DNA from 3 places in the Azospirillum lipoferum 4B genome. Region 1 is predicted to be linked to each of the others. Evidence: predicted binding sites of a transcription regulator. Region 1 holds the regulator's gene; each other region holds the start of a gene.

The links. The regulator PhoB, encoded in region 1, activates phosphate uptake and scavenging genes when phosphate is short. The targets are predictions, from matches to a motif close to TNTCATAAAACTGTCA.
Region 2: a site for PhoB is predicted at 2,640-2,655, ahead of AZOLI_RS08545 (Na/Pi cotransporter family protein). Genes of this name have one in related genera too.
Region 3: a site for PhoB is predicted at 2,367-2,382, ahead of AZOLI_RS14255 (5'-nucleotidase, lipoprotein e(P4) family). Genes of this name have one in related genera too.

What each region holds. Positions count from the first base shown of each region.
Region 1 covers NC_016622.1:2,824,410-2,829,757, forward strand. The annotation lists gene AZOLI_RS13110 (Bax inhibitor-1/YccA family protein) at 1-490, shown strand, start outside; gene AZOLI_RS13115 (SAM hydrolase/SAM-dependent halogenase family protein) at 571-1,299, opposite strand; gene phoB (phosphate regulon transcriptional regulator PhoB) at 1,415-2,119, opposite strand; gene pstB (phosphate ABC transporter ATP-binding protein PstB) at 2,229-2,975, opposite strand; gene pstA (phosphate ABC transporter permease PstA) at 3,103-4,416, opposite strand; gene pstC (phosphate ABC transporter permease subunit PstC) at 4,409-5,348, opposite strand, start outside.
Region 2 covers NC_016622.1:1,838,455-1,843,802, reverse strand. The annotation lists gene AZOLI_RS08550 (putative bifunctional diguanylate cyclase/phosphodiesterase) at 1-690, opposite strand, end outside; gene AZOLI_RS08545 (Na/Pi cotransporter family protein) at 890-2,560, opposite strand; gene ychF (redox-regulated ATPase YchF) at 2,709-3,809, opposite strand; gene pth (aminoacyl-tRNA hydrolase) at 3,914-4,486, opposite strand; gene AZOLI_RS08530 (50S ribosomal protein L25/general stress protein Ctc) at 4,577-5,173, opposite strand.
Region 3 covers NC_016585.1:87,266-92,613, reverse strand. The annotation lists gene AZOLI_RS14270 (LysR family transcriptional regulator) at 1-622, opposite strand, end outside; gene AZOLI_RS14265 (glutathione S-transferase family protein) at 734-1,366, shown strand; gene AZOLI_RS14260 (pyridoxamine 5'-phosphate oxidase family protein) at 1,399-2,295, shown strand; gene AZOLI_RS14255 (5'-nucleotidase, lipoprotein e(P4) family) at 2,403-3,269, shown strand; gene AZOLI_RS32885 (hypothetical protein) at 3,322-3,474, opposite strand; gene AZOLI_RS14250 (hypothetical protein) at 3,656-4,048, opposite strand; gene urtE (urea ABC transporter ATP-binding subunit UrtE) at 4,166-4,861, opposite strand; gene urtD (urea ABC transporter ATP-binding protein UrtD) at 4,876-5,348, opposite strand, start outside.

The sequences.
Region 1 (5,348 bases):
CATCCAGCGCCTGTCCTTCGCATCGGCACAGATGATTTTCTGGGCCTACTGCGGCGCGATGGGCCTGTCGATGTCGGCCATCTTCCTGGTCTTCACCGGGGCGTCGATCGCGCTGACCTTCTTCGTCACCGCCGCGACCTTCCTGGCGATGAGCCTGTACGGCTACACCACGAAGGCCGACCTGTCGAAGATGGGCTCGTTCCTGATGATGGGCGTCATCGGTCTGGTGATCGCCGGCTTGGCGAACATCTTCTTCCAGTCGCCAGCCCTGCACTTCGCGATCTCCGCCATCGGCGTGCTGATCTTCACCGGCCTGACCGCCTACGACACCCAGGCGATCAAGGAAAGCTACGCCGAGGGCTACGATCACGAGAGCACCGGCAAGCTGGCCCTGATGGGCGCCCTGACGCTGTACCTGGACTTCATCAACCTGTTCCAGTTCCTGCTGCAGTTCCTGCTGCAGTTCCTGGGTCAGCGCAACAACGACTGAGCCTGAAGACGCCTGATCGGACAAGCATCGCATCAATACAGCAGCCGCCCGGAAGCACCCGCTTCCGGGCGGTTTTCTTTTCAGGACCCGACCGTCACCGCATCGCCGACCTTGAGACCAAGCGCTTGATCGGCCCGCCCGCGGTTGACGGCGATCTCGGCCAGCCCGTTGGAGTTCTCGTACCACAGCGGCTCGCCCGGCCCGACGGCGCCGAAGGTGCGGGCGCGGGCGATGCGGGTGCCGGCGGCGGTCAGCATGGCGGCGGCGGGCAGGGTGGACGCCCGCATGCCGGTCATGGCGTTGCCGTAGACATCGACATAGACGATGCGCGCCAGCTCGTCCGGCCAGTCGGGGCGGTCGATGGCAGCGAGGGTGAGGCGGCTGCGCTGCACCGGCCGGCCGGTCGCCAGATCGGCGGCCACGGGGGCGAACAGGTCGCGGCCGTGGAAGCTGGCGGACAGCCGGTCCGGAATCCAGTCGATGGTCCAGGCCTTTAGCGACGTTGCGCGGCGGGCGATCAGGGCGAAGAGGCCGTTGTCGGGGCCGACGAACCACCGCCCATCGGCCTCCACCATCACCGGCCGCCGGTCGGTGCCGACACCCGGATCGACGACGCAGAGAAAGACGCTGCCGGCGGGGAAGGCCGGGGCGTAGGCGGCCAGAAGGTAGGCCGACAGCTGCGGGTCGAAGGCGGGGGCGTCGGCGAACAGGTCGATGACCGGGACGGTTGGCGCCTGCTGCGCCAGCACCGCCTTCATCTGGCCGGTGTAGGGGCCGGAGAGGCCGAAGTCGGTGAAGAGCAGGATCATGGAGGGCATTCTCACCAGTGTCGGCGGTCTTGCCCCCACCCTAACCCTCCCCCGCTGGGCGGGGGAGGGGACAAGTGCTTGTGCGGGGGAGGTTAGGCGGGGATCTGACCCCGAATCACATCGACTTCGTATCCAGCGCGTAGCCTGCCGACCGCACGGTGCGGATCAGATCCAGTTCTTCCTCTTCGTTCATCGCCTTGCGCAGGCGGCGGATGTGTACGTCGACCGTGCGCGGCTCGACGTACACGTCATGGCCCCACACCAGATCGAGCAGCTGTTCGCGCGAGAAGACGCGGCCGGGATGCTGCATGAAGTGGCGCAGCAGGCGGAATTCCGTCGGACCGAGATGTACGTCGCGCCCATTGCGGCGTACGCGGTGGGCGGCCAGATCCATCGTCACGTCGGCGAAGGTCAGCACCTCGTCCGTCATGCCGGGCGAGGCGCGGCGCAGGACCGCGCGCATGCGGGCCACCAGCTCGGTCGGGGAGAAGGGCTTGGTGATGTAGTCGTCGGCGCCGGAATTCAGGCCGCGCACCCGGTCGCCTTCCTCGCCGCGGGCGGTCAGCATGATGATCGGGATGTCGCGGGTCTTGGCGTTGCGGCGCAGCTGGCGGCAGACCTCCAGCCCGCTCATCAGCGGTAGCATCCAGTCGAGCAGCACGATGTGCGGCGTCTGTTCGCCGGCGGCCAGCAGGGCCTCCTCGCCGTCGCTGGCGGTGGCGACGCGGAAGCCTTCCTTTTCCAGGTTGTACTTCAACAGCGTCAGAATGTCGGCCTCGTCCTCGACGACCAGGACGAGCGGCTTCAGGGCCGCGTTCATGGAGGCTCCGTTCACAGCGCGCGTCTCGACGTTAACCGGCATGGGACAGCCTTTTCAACAAAGGAGGGAAGGGGCGCAAAATCAGGCAAGGCTTTTAGGAGCAGGGCTCTCAGCCGTAGCGGCCGGTGATGTAGCCCTGGGTGCGCTCGTCGCGCGGGTTCGTGAAGATTTCCTCGGTGTCGTCGCACTCCACCATCTCGCCCAGATGGAAGAAGGCGGTGCGCTGCGACACGCGGGCGGCCTGCTGCATGTTGTGGGTGACGATGACGATGGTGTAGTTGGCCCGCAGCTCGTCGATCAGCTCCTCGATATGGGCGGTCGCGATGGGGTCGAGCGCCGAGCAGGGCTCGTCCATCAGGATCACCTCGGGGCTGACGGCGATGGCGCGGGCGATGCACAGCCGCTGCTGCTGGCCGCCGGACAGGCTGGTGCCGGGCTCGCGCAGGCGGTCCTTCACCTCGCCCCACAGGCCGGCGCGCTTCAGCGAACTCTGCACCACCTCGTCCAGCTCGTCGCGGCCGGAAGCCAGGCCGTGAATGCGCGGACCATAGGCGATGTTGTCGTAGATCGACTTCGGAAACGGGTTCGGTTTCTGGAACACCATGCCGACGCGGGCGCGCAGCTGCACCGCATCGACCGCCTTGCCGTAGACGTCCTCGCCGTCCAGCGCGATCCGTCCCTCGACCCGGCAGCCCTCGACGGTGTCGTTCATCCGGTTCAGGCAGCGCAGGAAGGTCGACTTGCCGCAGCCGGACGGGCCGATCAGCGCCAGCACCCGGCTCTCGTGGATGTCGAGGTCGATGCCCTTCAGCGCCTGCTTGGCACCGTAGAACACCTTCACCCCGCGGGCGGTCATCTTGTTGGGCAGGACGGCACCGGACTGCTGCCCAGGGTGTTGACCGGGGCGCTGGTCGCCGCGGGGCCGCAGCTTCAGCGGACTCGGGATGCCGCTCGGGATGCCGCTCGTAATGCTCATGGGGCGCTCACCACCGTCTCTCGAAAATCTTGCGCAGGATCACGGCCGTCCCGTTCAGCAGGATCAGGACGCCGAGCAGGATCAGGATCGCCGCCGAGGTGCGTTCGGTGAAGGCACGCTCCGGGCTGTCGGCCCACATGTAGATTTGAACGGGCAGCACCGTGGCACTGTCGGTCAGCCCATGGGGCACGTCGACGATGAAGGCGACCATGCCGATCATCAGCAGCGGTGCCGTCTCGCCCAGCGCGCGGGCCATGCCGATGATGGTGCCGGTGAGGATGCCGGGCATCGCCAGCGGCAGCACATGGTGCAGAACCGTCTGCAAGGGCGAGGCGCCGATGCCCAGCGCCGCCTCGCGGATCGACGGCGGCACCGCCTTCAGCGCGACGCGGGCCGAGATGATGATCACCGGCAGCGTCATCAGCGCCATCACCAGCCCACCGACCAGCGGCGCCGAACGCGGCATGCCGAAGAAACCCAGGAAAACGGCAAGACCCAGCAGGCCGAAGATGATCGACGGCACCGCGGCGAGGTTGTTGATGTTCACCTCGATCAGGTCGGTCCAGCGGTTCTTCGGCGCGAACTCCTCCAGATAGACCGCGGCGGAGATGCCGACCGGCACCGACAGCGCCATGGTCACCAGGAGCGTCAGCAGCGAACCGACGATGGCGCCGCCGATGCCTGCCTGTTCCGGCTCGCGGCTGTCGCCGGCGGTGAACAGGGTGGTGTTGAAGCCCTGCGCCAGCGCGCCGGAGGCCAGCAACGCATCGGCCGCGGCGATCTTGGCATCGCTGAGCCCACGCTCGCTCTCCGGCAGGTCGCGGCGGTAGCGGCCCTTCACCAGCTGGTCGATCTCGTCGTCGGCGCGCACCCAGACGGTCAGGGTGGTGCCGACCAGCGCCGGGTTCTTGGCGACCATCGCCTCCAGCTCGTACGGCGCGCCCGACGACAGCAGGTCGTTCAGCACGCGTTTGCCGGCGCGGTCGGTCACCTGCGGGAACTGGGCATGGAGCGCCCGGCGCAGCAGGGGAGTGTAGTTGCGCTCGGCGACCTCGGCCGGGTCCAGCGTCACCTCCAGCCTGATCCGCGCTTCCCAGAAGGCGGTGCTGCCCTTGGCGACGATGGAGCCCAGCAGAACCACCAGCATCAGCGCCGCCAGCGCCACCGCCGCCGCCCCGGCCAACCGGAAGCGGCGTTCCGCGGCATGGCGGGCGCGCAGGCGGCGGGCGAAGGCTTCGCTCCGGACCCGCGACTTCGCCGCACCGTTGGAGCCGGGGGAGGGCGCCACGGCCGCCGCGTCCTGCTCGACGAGGTCAGTCATATTTTTCCCGATAGGTCCGGACCACCCGCAGGGCGACCATGTTGAGGCAGAGCGTGACGAGGAACAGCACGAGGCCGAGGCCGAAGGCCGACAGCGTCTTCGGGCTGTCGAACTCCTGGTCGCCGACCAGCAGCGTGGCGATCTGGGTGGTGACGGTGGTCACCGCCTGCAGCGGGTTGGCGGTCATGTTGGCGGTCAGGCCGGACGCCATGGTGACGATCATCGTCTCGCCGATGGCGCGGCTGACCGCCAGCATCACCGCGGCGACGATGCCCGGCAGCGCCGCCGGCAGAACCACCTGCTTGATCGTCTCCGACTTGGTGGCGCCCAGCCCGTAAGAGCCGTCGCGCAAGCTCTGCGGCACCGCGTTGATGACGTCGTCGGACAGCGAGCTGACGAAGGGGATGATCATCACCCCCATGACGATGCCGGCCGCCAGCGCCGATTCCGAACTGACGTCCAGCCCCAGCGCCTCGCCCACCGAGCGGACGAAGGGCGCCATGGTCAGCGCGGCGAAGAAGCCGTAGACCACGGTCGGAATGCCGGCCAGGATCTCCAGAGCCGGTTTCAGCCAGGTGCGCACGCCGCGTCCGGCATATTCGGACATGTAGATCGCCGCCATCAGCCCGACCGGCACCGCCACCAACATGGCGATGACGGTAATCAACAGCGTGCCGGCGAACAGCGGAATCGCGCCGAAGGAGCCGCTGGAGCCGACCTGATCGGCCCGCATCGCCATCTGCGGGCTCCAATGGGTGCCGAACAGGAAGTCGAGCGGCGAGACGACGGTGAAGAAGCGCAGCGCCTCGAACAGCAGCGACAGGACGATGCCGACCGTGGTCAGGATGGCGACCATCGAACAGACGACCAGCGCCACCCGCACCACCCGCTCCACCACCGGGCGGGCGCGCAGGTCCGGCCCGATGCGGTGG
Region 2 (5,348 bases), 990 kb from region 1:
CGCCACCACACCGAGGTCGAGGGCATGGGCAAGCGCCACCACCGCCTGGACGATGGCGGCGGAGTCGCGATCCTCCACCATCGCCTGGACGAACTGCTTGTCGATCTTCAGCGCTTCCACCGGCACCCGCCGCAGGGTGGCGAGCGACGACCAGCCGGTGCCGAAATCGTCCAGCACCATCCGGATTCCGGCGCCGCGCAGCTGCAGCAGGGCCTCCCGCGCGTCGGCGGTCTGGCTGAACATCGCGGTTTCGGTCAGTTCCAGCTTGAGGTTCGCAGCGGGCAGGCCGGTTTCGGCCAGGATCCCCAGTACCTTCAGCACAAGACCCGGATCGTCGAGCTGACGGGCCGACAGGTTCACCGATACCGGAACGTCGACGATGCCGGCGCGGAGCCAGCCGGCCGCCGCCGAGCAGGCCTCGCGCAGGGTCCATTCGCCCAGCAGGTGGATTGCCTCCCCCTGTTCGGCCATCGGCACGAAGACGTCGGGGGGCAGCATGGTGCCGTCGGACAGGCGCCAGCGCGACAGCGCCTCGAACCCGGTCAGGCGGTTGGTGAAGACGTCGGCCTGTGGTTGGAAGACCAGCGACAGCTCCTGCCGGTCGATGGCGTCGCGGACCCGCTCGACGAATCCGGCGTCGGATGTCCCCGGTGTATCCGGCCCGTTCGACGTCGCGCGCGTGTTCGCCACCGTCCGCTCCATTCCGCCAACCTTCGCCGGTCGATGCCCGGCACTCCCTGGCATAACAACCACGGCAATGGTTTGTTAACCATGTCGCGAAAGAGCTTGACGAATTTTAGATGGTTACGAAAGAGTTAACGTTACTGGGGCGGTGACAAGAAAAGGGCGAAGCGTGGGCCTCGCCTCACCCCGTCTTTGGGCAGGTTCGTCACCCATGGGTTGCCCCGTGCTTGAGACGGCTGGGCAGCAACTCCCCCGATTGATCGAGCACCGGGTAGGCGGCGGCGACCAGATGGGCGTTGATGCGGCGCAGGTCGCGCAGGATGTCCAGATGCAGGGCGCTGGTCTCCACGCTTTCGGTCCGTCCGGCACGCAGGCGGGCGAAATGCGCCTCGGTGGCGCTGGTCTCCAGGTCGCGGATCACTTCCTTCTCGCGCATCAGCGCGCGGGCGGAGCGGATGTCGCCGGACACGAAGACGGCGGCGGCCAGCCGCTGGGTTTCGCTCAGCCGTTCCAGCATGCCGGCGATTTCGGCCGCCCCTTCGGTGGAAAAGCGCAGCTTGCGCCGAATCTTCTTGGACGCCGCCTCCATCAGGTTGCGGTCGACGATGTCGCCGACATGTTCGAGGTTGATGGTGAAGGTCAGCACGTCCGACACCCGGCGGGCGTCGCGTTCGTCCAGATCCTCCACGTTGATCTGGGTGAGATAGTGCTTGATCGCGTCATGCAGCCGGTCCAGCACGTCGTCCATCCGCCGGATTTCCTGCACCCGCTTGCGGTCGTCGCTGTGCAGCACGTCCAGGGCGCCGCGCAGCATGCTGTCCACCGCGTCGGCCATGCGCAGCGCCTCGCGTGCCGCGTTGGCGATGGCGAGGTGGGGGACGCGGAGCGCGCTGCGGTCGAGATAGAGCGGCATTCCCGGATCGGCGACGGCTACCCGTTCCGGGAACAGCCGGGTCAGAACCCGGGCGAACCAGGGCAGCGGACCGATGAACAGCGCGGCCATCGCCAGATTGAAGGCGAGGTGGAAGTTGGCGGCCAGCCGGGTGGCATCCGGCGACAGCGTCTGCAGCCCGGCGGTGATCGGCCCAAGCAGCGGCAGGACGATCAGGCATCCGGCGATGCGGTTGACCAGATTGCCCACCGGCAGCCGCCGGGCCGCCGGATTGTGGCCGTCGCCGCCCGGCCCCTCGACGATGGGATTGATCGCGCTGCCCAGATTGGCGCCGGCCACCATGGCGACGGCGGCCTCCGGCCCGATCACCCCGCCGCCGGCCAGCGAGGCGATCAGCAGGATCGCGGCGACGCTGGAATGGGCGGCCCAGGACAGGATGGCGGCCAACAGCACCGCCACCACCGGATCGGCGGTCAGCATGCCCAGCATCCGCCGCAGCATCGGCGCGTTCTCTGCCGGAGCGATGGTGGCGACCAGCAGGTGCAGCGACAGCAGCATCAGCCCCAGACCGATGGCGACCCGGCCCAGGTCGCGGCTGCGCGTCCGGCCGCCGCGGCGGAAGGCAAGGAAGCCGCCGAGCAGCAGCACCGGCGCCACATGGGTGACGTCGAAGGCGAGGACCTGGACGATCAGGGTGGAGCCGACATTGGCCCCCAGCATCACCGCCAGCGCCGGCATCAGCGACACCAGCCCGTTGGCGGTGAAGCCGGTCGCCATCAGGCCGGTGGCGGTGCTGCTCTGCAACAGCATGGTGATGCCCATGCCGGACAGGAAGGCGGTCCAGCGGTTGCGCAGCCCGGCGCCCAGGATGCGGCGCAGGTCGCCGCCCAGCGCGCGGGTCAGCCCGCTCTGCACCATGTGCAGCCCCCACAGGAGCAGCACGACATTCCCGGCCAGTTCCAGCAGCACCCGCGTCGCCTGCATCGCACCCCCTCTGTCGGATCGGGGCGGTCAGGTCGCACCCCTAACTGAAGGGTGGGGTGTGCGAATTGTTACGACAATATGACAGTTGGGTGACGGCGGAGGTGGAGTAGGGGGGCGGTTGAGCCCTCGCCCCCCAGACCCCGCTTTCTTAAACGTTGAAGCGGAAGTGGAAGATGTCGCCATCCTGGACGACGTATTCCTTGCCTTCCTGGCGCATCTTGCCGGCGTCCTTCGCCCCCTGCTCGCCACCCAGCGTGACATAGCTGGTGTAGTCGATGGTTTCGGCGCGGATGAAGCCGCGTTCGAAGTCGGTGTGGATGACGCCCGCCGCTTCCGGGGCCTTGGCGTTGCGGCGCACGGTCCAGGCGCGCGTCTCCTTGGGGCCGACGGTGAAGAAGGTGATCAGGTCCAGCAGCTTGAAGCCGGCGCGGATCAGCTTGTTCAGGCCGGTTTCCTCCAGCCCCATCGATTCCAGGAACTCCGCCTTCTCGGCCGGGTCGGTGAGCTGGGCGACCTCGGACTCGATGGCGGCGGAAATCACGACGACTTCGGCATTCTCGGCCTTGGCCTTTTCGGCGACCTTGGCGGAGAATGCGTTGCCGGTGGCGGCGGACGCCTCCTCCACATTGCAGACATAGAGCACCGGCTTGGCGGTCAGCAGCATGAACTGCTTGAACACCGGCCGCTCCTCGTCCGACACCTCGACCACGCGGGCCGGCTTGCCGTCCTGCAGCACCTTCAGGGCGCGCTCCATCAGGTCGGCCTTGATCTTGCTGTCCTTGTCGCCGCCCTTGGCCTTCTTCTGCAGGCTGGTCAGCTGGCGTTCCAGGCTTTCCATGTCGGCAAGCATCAGCTCGGTCTCGACCACCTCGGCATCGCGCAGCGGGTCGACGCTGCCCTCGACATGGGTGATGTCGTCGTCCTCGAAGCAGCGCAGCACATGGACGATGGCGTCGACCTCGCGGATGTTGGCGAGGAACTGGTTGCCCAGCCCTTCACCCTTCGACGCGCCGCGGATCAGGCCGGCGATGTCCACGAACTCCAGCTGGGTCGGGATGACCTTCTGCGACTTGGCGATTTCCGCCAGCTTGTCCTGCCGCGGGTCGGGCACGCTGACGCGGCCGACGTTCGGCTCCTTGGTGCAGAAGGGGAAATTCGCCGCCTCCGCCGCCTGGGTGGCGGTCAGCGCGTTGAAAAGGGTCGACTTGCCGACGTTCGGCAGGCCGACGATGCCGCAATTGAAGCCCATGGGTGGGTGCTCGCCGTCGGAAATGCTGGAATTGTTGCGCTTTATCCTACGAAGGGGGGCAAAGCGCAAACGCGAAGTGGGGGAGGGGACGGGCAGGCGGCGGCTTATCGCGCCTGCGTCGCCACCGTCACCTTGTTCATGAACAGCTCCGGCTGGCCTTCCACCATCAGGGGCAGGTTGTCGGAGACGGCGTCGAGCAGCGGGTCGATCCAGCCCTGGTCGGCCTTGGCGAAGTCGTGCAGGACATAGCCGCTGACCAGATCCTTGTTGCCGGGATGGCCGATGCCCAGCCGGATGCGCCAGTAGTCCTTGCCGATATGCGCGTCGATGGAGCGCAGGCCGTTGTGGCCGCCATGGCCGCCACCCTTCTTCACCCGGATCTTGCCGGGGGGCAGGTCCAGCTCGTCATGGATGACGACGACGTTCTCGGGCTTCAGCTTGTAGAATTGCAGGGCCGCCACCACCGACTGGCCCGACAGGTTCATGAAGGTGGCGGGCTCCAGCGCCAGAACCTTGTCGCCGGCGACGGTGCCCTCGGCGGTCTGGCCCTGGAAGCGCTTCTTCCATGGGGTGAAGCGATGGCGTTGGGCGATGGTCTCCACCGCCATGAAACCGATGTTGTGGCGGTTGCGGGCATACTCGTTGCCGGGGTTGCCCAGTCCGACCAGAAGCAGCATGTCCCTCACCCTTTGAAAGGCAACTCCACAAAACGAAGCGGGGGGCCGAAGCCCCCCACTGTAACCATCGTCGAAGAACGAACGCTCCGGTTAGGAAGCGGCGTTCTCGTCCGACTTCAGGCCCGACGGGGCAACGATGGTCGCGATGGTGAAATCGCGGTCGGTGATCGTCGAGGTCACACCCTCCGGCAGCTTGACCGAGGAGATGTGGATCGAGTCGCCGACGTCGAAGCCCTCGCACGAGATCGTGATGTGCTCGGGGATGCTGTCGGCCGGGCAGCTCAGCTCCAGCTCGTGACGGACGATGTTCAGCACACCGCCGCGCTTCAGGCCGGCCGACTTCTCCTGGTCGACGAACTCGACCGGAACCTGCACGTTGGTGCGGGTGTCGGCCGAAACGCGCAGGAAGTCGACATGCAGCGGGACGTCGGTCACCGGGTGGAACTGCACGTCGCGCGGCAGGACGCGATGGGCGGTGCCGTCGACGGTCACCTCGAACAGGTGGGTGAAGAAGCCCGGCTGATGCAGGACGCGGGTGAACTCGAACTTCTCGAGCGAAATGGTCAGGGGAGCCTGCTTGCCACCGTAGATGACGGCCGGAATGCGGCCGTCACGGCGGGTCTGGCGGGCGGTCCCCTTGCCGGCCCGTTCGCGCGTCTCAGCGCCGAGCGGAATGATCTTGGTCATGACGATGCTCCAAAACGAAAAGGGCGCCGGCCTCCAGGGGTGCCGACGCGTGCGCGGCGTGCTTACGGCAATCGGGGGGCTGCGTCAAGGGGCGTGGCGGGATTTCGCAGGGGATCGCTAGTCACACCCTCTCCCGGGGCGGGAGAGGGCGATTGAAGCCGATGTCGACGCCATT
Region 3 (5,348 bases), on a different replicon from region 1:
CCCGCCCATCGACCAGAAAGCGCCAGTCCGGCGGACCGGGCCGGGCCATGGACAGGATGATGTCGTGACCGGCCAGATCCTCCGGCATCGAGGGCGTGCCGCGCCGCGCCAGATAGCCGGGGCTGGCGACCAGATAGCGCGCGACCTGCCCCACACGCCGGGCGACGAGGCCGGAGTCGGGCAAGGGGCCGATGCGGATCGCGACATCCAGCTCCTCCTCGATCAGGTCGAGGTTGCCGTCGGACAGCACCAGTTCGACACGGATGTCGGGGAAGGCGCGCATGAAGTCGAGCACCAGCGGCGTCACATGCTTGCGCCCGAACATCACCGGAGCGGTGATGCGCAGCCGCCCGCGCAGCGGCCGGTCGGTGCCGGTGGCCGCCAGCGCCTCGTCATAGTCGGCCAGCAGCCGGCGCGCCTGCTCGGCCAGCCGCCGCCCGGCGTCGGTGGGTGCAAGGTTGCGGGTGGTCCGTTCGATCAGCCGCAGCCCCAGCCGCTCCTCCAGACCGGACAGCGCGCGGGTGACGGCAGGGGCCGAGCGCCGCAGCCGCTTGGCCGCGCCGGCGAGGCTGCCGGCCTCCAGGATCGCGACGAAGATCGCCAGTTCGTCCAGCCGGTCCACGATTCTTCCGGTTGCTGAAAGAGTACCTTTCGATCAAAGCGCATTCCTGCCGAAGCGCGCAAGTGGTTGGCTGTGGGCATCCGCGAAACAGTCGATGAAGGGACCTGTCCGATGAGCACCACCGCCGAACCCGCCATCACGCTCTACGGCACGCCGCTGTCAGGGCACAGCCACCGGGTGGAAGCCTTCCTGAACATTCTCGGCCTGCCTTACCGCTTCGTCGAGGCCGGCGCGGAACTGCGGCGGTCGGAAAGCTTCCTCGCCCTCAACCCCTTCGGGCAGATACCTGTACTGGTCGACGGCGATCTCGTCCTGCCGGACTCCGTCGCCATCCTTGTCTATCTCGCCGACCGCTACGACGCCTCCGGCCTGTGGAACCCGAAGGCGCCGGAGGAGGCGGCGCGGGTGCAGCGCTGGCTGTCGGTCGCCGCGGGCGACCTGCGCTTCGGGCCGGCGCTGGCGCGCATCCTGACGCTGTGGGGCGGGGCCGCTTCGCTGACCGACGCGCAGGCGGTCGCCGGACGCGTCCTGCGCTTCATGGACAGCCATCTGGCAAGCCGTGACTGGCTGGCGGCGGAGCGGCCGACCATCGCCGACATCGCCTGCTACGCCTATGTCGCCCGCGCCCCGGAAGGCCGCATCCCGCTCGATCCCTATCCGGCGGTTCGCCGCTGGCTGGAGCGGGTGGAGGCGATCCCGGCGCTGACCCCAATGGCCCAAAGCGCCATTCCGCAACCCGCCTGAACGCCCTTCACCCCAAACACAGGAGCACGGCCATGGAGCAGGACCGCATCCCCGATCCCTTCCATCCCGGCGAGCGGGCGGCGCAGGCGCGGGCCGGGTTCCGCGTGCCGTCGGCGCCGATCCGCGACCGGCTGATCTCGCAGCACCGGGAATTCTACCCGCTGCTGCCCTGGCTGCTGGTCGCCACACGGGACGAGGCCGGCGATCCGGCGGCCGGAGTGCTGACCGGCGCTCCCGGCTTCGTCGCCGCCTCCGATTCCAGAACACTGTGGGTGCGGCCGGACCATGGCGCGTGGCAGCCCTGGCCGGCCGGGCCGGCGGTCGGGGATCCGGTGGCGGCGCTGGGCATCGACCTCGGCACCCGCCGCCGCAACCGCGTGAATGGCCGGGTGGTGGCGCGCGACGGGACGGCCTTTGCGATAGGGGTGGAGGAGAGCTTCGGCAACTGTCCGCAGTACATTCATGTCCGCAGGGTGGAAACGGCACCGGCAGCCTCCCCTGGTGCCATGGAAATGCTGACCGGTCTGGACGAGGAGGCGCGGCGCCTGATCGGAAAGGCCGACACCGCCTTCGTCGCATCGGCTTCGTCGCCGGCTGGCGATGCCCGGCTGGACGTGTCGCACCGGGGCGGACCGGCAGGCTTCATCCGGGTCGACGGCGACCGGCTGATCGTGCCGGACTATGCCGGCAACCGCTATTTCAACACGCTGGGCAACATGCTGCTGAACCCGCGCGCCGGGCTGCTGCTGGTCGATGTCGCCAGGGGCGATGTGCTGCACCTGACCGGGGCGGTCGGCATCGACTGGGAGCCCGACCCCGAACTTCCCAACGCCCAGCGAAGCTGGAGCCTGCATGTCGAGCGCGGGTGGCGGCGGAAGGCGGCGATTCCGCTGCGCTGGAGCGAATTGGAGCGTACCGGGACACCGTGACGCAAGCGTACCAGGACACCGTGACGCAAGCGTCACGGGATCATCGCCAAGCGACCTGAACTGTGCTTCGATGACAGTTCCATGACACTTGATGGATGGGTGTGTCGATGCGCAAATCCGCCTGTTCCGGGCGCTGGTCGCTGCTGTCCGGTGCGATTGTCCTCTCGCTTCTGGCCGGCCCTGCCCTGGCTGCCGATCCTGTGCCGCAAAGCGATCTGCTGAACGCCGAGTTGTGGATGCAGCGCTCGGTCGAATACAAGGCGAACGCGCTGGCGGTCTATGCGCTGGGCAGGATCCAGTTGGACAAGGCGCTGGCGGACAAGGCCTGGACCGCGGCGACCGAGCAGACCGGCAATTTCCAGGAGCTGCCGCCGGCCGTGGTGCTGGATTTGGACGAGACGGCGATGGACAACTCCGCCTACCAGGCCGGTCTTGTCACCTCCGGCACCGATTTCTCGCCCAAGACCTGGGATGCCTGGGTGAGGGCGGAAAAGGCGACGGCGGTGCCGGGCGCGGTGGAGTTCACCCAGTATGCCGAGTCGAAGGGCGTCAAGGTCTTCTACGTTACCAACCGCAGCGCCGACCAGGAGGAGCCGACCCGCCGCAACGCGCAGGCGCTGGGCTTCCCGATGGGCGGCAACGTCGATACCTTCCTGATGTCCAAGGAAAAGCCGGACTGGAGTTCGGCAAAGAGCACGCGGCGCGCGGCGATCGCCAAGGATTACCGGATCGTTCTGCTGTTCGGCGATAACTTCGGCGACTTCTCCGACGCCTACAACGGCAGCGAGGCGGAGCGGCTGAAAGCCTATGAAGCGGCGAAGGAGCATTTCGGGCGCGACTGGCTGATGCTGGCCAATCCCGGCTACGGCTCGTTCGAGAGCGCGCCCTATGGGCACAATTTCAAACTCTCGGCCGACGAGAAGCGGGCCAAGAAGATAGGCGCGTTGGAACCCTGGGTAGCGCCAGCCAAGTAAGGGGCCGGATACGGGCCAAAAAACGGGCCAAAAAACGGGAGGTGCGCCGTTCTCAGAAGAACAGGCGCACCGCCTGCACGATCACCACCCAAGGCGCACCGATCATCACGGTCCACACCGCCAGCCGCGGCAGACCGTGCATCTTGCGGACCTTCGGTTCGGCGGAGGGCGTGGCTTCGAACGAGACGGCGTTGTAGATCGACATGGCCTGCTGCTCCATGAGCAAGATGACGGTGAGGACATCTTGCGGTTTCGATCCTTAACGACCATTAAAGAGCGCCGCCTGCGAAGCCGATGTTTGCGAATTACCTCAACAGGATAAGAACACCTCGAAAGATCGCGGCGCCGTGGGGCGGAATGACCACCACGACACCGCGGATTGGGCCTTACGGCTTCGCCACGTGCCAGACATTGTTCACGCCGTCACCCGTGGTATCGCCGGGCTTCATGTCCTTGGCCCAGGTGTAGAGCGGCTTGCCGTCGTAGGCCCATTGCCGGGCTCCGTCGTCGCGGGTGACGACGCTGTATTTGCCCATCGGCTTGGCGGAAGCGGTAGCCATCAGCGGCGGCCAGTTCGTCGCGCAAGGCCCGTTGCAGGCCGATTTGCCTGCCGTGTCCTTATCGAAGATGTAGAGCGTCATGCCCTTCGCATCGGTCAGGACAGGACCCATTGCGGTCTTACCCGTCATGGCCGGTTCCTTGTCCTGAGCGAATGCCGGAGTGCCGAACAGGACGGCGCCCAGGCCGACGGCGGCGACGGTGACACGGAATGCGGACATCATTGCGTGGTTGCTCCCCAAATACCGGTCCGCCGGATGGCGGACCCGATGGATGAAAGACGCAATGGAAACGCGGTTATTCCGTAGACGACCCGTCGAAAATCGCCGCCATCGGCATCACACCGTCAGGTACTTGCGCACCTCCTGCTCGTCCAGGTCGCTGCGGGGACCGGACAGCATCACCTCGCCACGCTCCATCACTACCCAGTCGTCGGCGAGGTCGCGGGCGAAATCGAAATACTGCTCGACCAGCAGGATCGCCATGGTGCCCTTGTCGCGCAGGTAAGAGATGGCGCGGCCGATGTCCTTGATGATGGAGGGCTGGATGCCTTCGGTCGGCTCGTCCAGCACCAGCAGGCGCGGGCGCGTCACCAGGGCACGGCCGATGGCGAGCTGCTGTTGCTGCCCGCCCGACAGGTCGCCGCCGCGGCGCTCCAGCATGGATTTCAGCACCGGGAACAGCTCGAACACCTCGTCGGGGATCGAGCGTTGCGAGCGCGGCAGCGGGGCGTAGCCGGTCAGAAGATTTTCCCGTACCGTCAACAGCGGGAAGATCTCGCGCCCCTGCGGGACATAGGCGATGCCGCGGCGTGCACGGTCGGCCGGCGCCATCTTCGTCACGTCGGCACCGTCCCAGCCGATGGAGCCGCCCGACACCGGCTTCAGCCCGACGATGGCGCGCAGAAGGCTGGATTTGCCGACGCCGTTGCGGCCGACCAGACAGGTGACCTTGCCGATTTCGGCCTTCATGGAAACGCTGCGCAGGGCCTGGGCGGCGCCGTAATGCAGATCGAGGGAACGAACGTCGAGCATCATGGGGTCTCCCGTCAGCGGCCGAGATAGGTGTCGATGACCTGTTGATTGGCGCTGACCGCGTCCAGCGAGCCTTCGGCCAGGACGGAGCCCTCGGCCAGCACCGTCACCTTGACGCCCAGCGCGCGGACGAAGCTCATGTCATGCTCCACCACGATCACCGAATGCTTGCCGGCAATGCTGCAGAGCAGTTCGGCGGTCTGTTCGGTTTCGGCATCGGTCATGCCGGCCACCGGTTCGTCCACCAGCAGAAGCTTGGGGTCCTGGGCCAACAGCATGCCGATCTCCAGCCACTGCTTCTGACCATGGGACAGGCTGCCGGCTTGGCGGCCGCGCAAAGCGGACAGGCGGGTGACGTCGAGGATTTCCTCGATGCGGGCGCGGTCGTCGCGGCTGATGGCGTAGGTCAGCGTCTTCAGCGGCCGGCGCGGCGCCTTCAACGCGAGATCCAGATTGTCCCACACCGTGTGAGGTTCGAACACGGTGG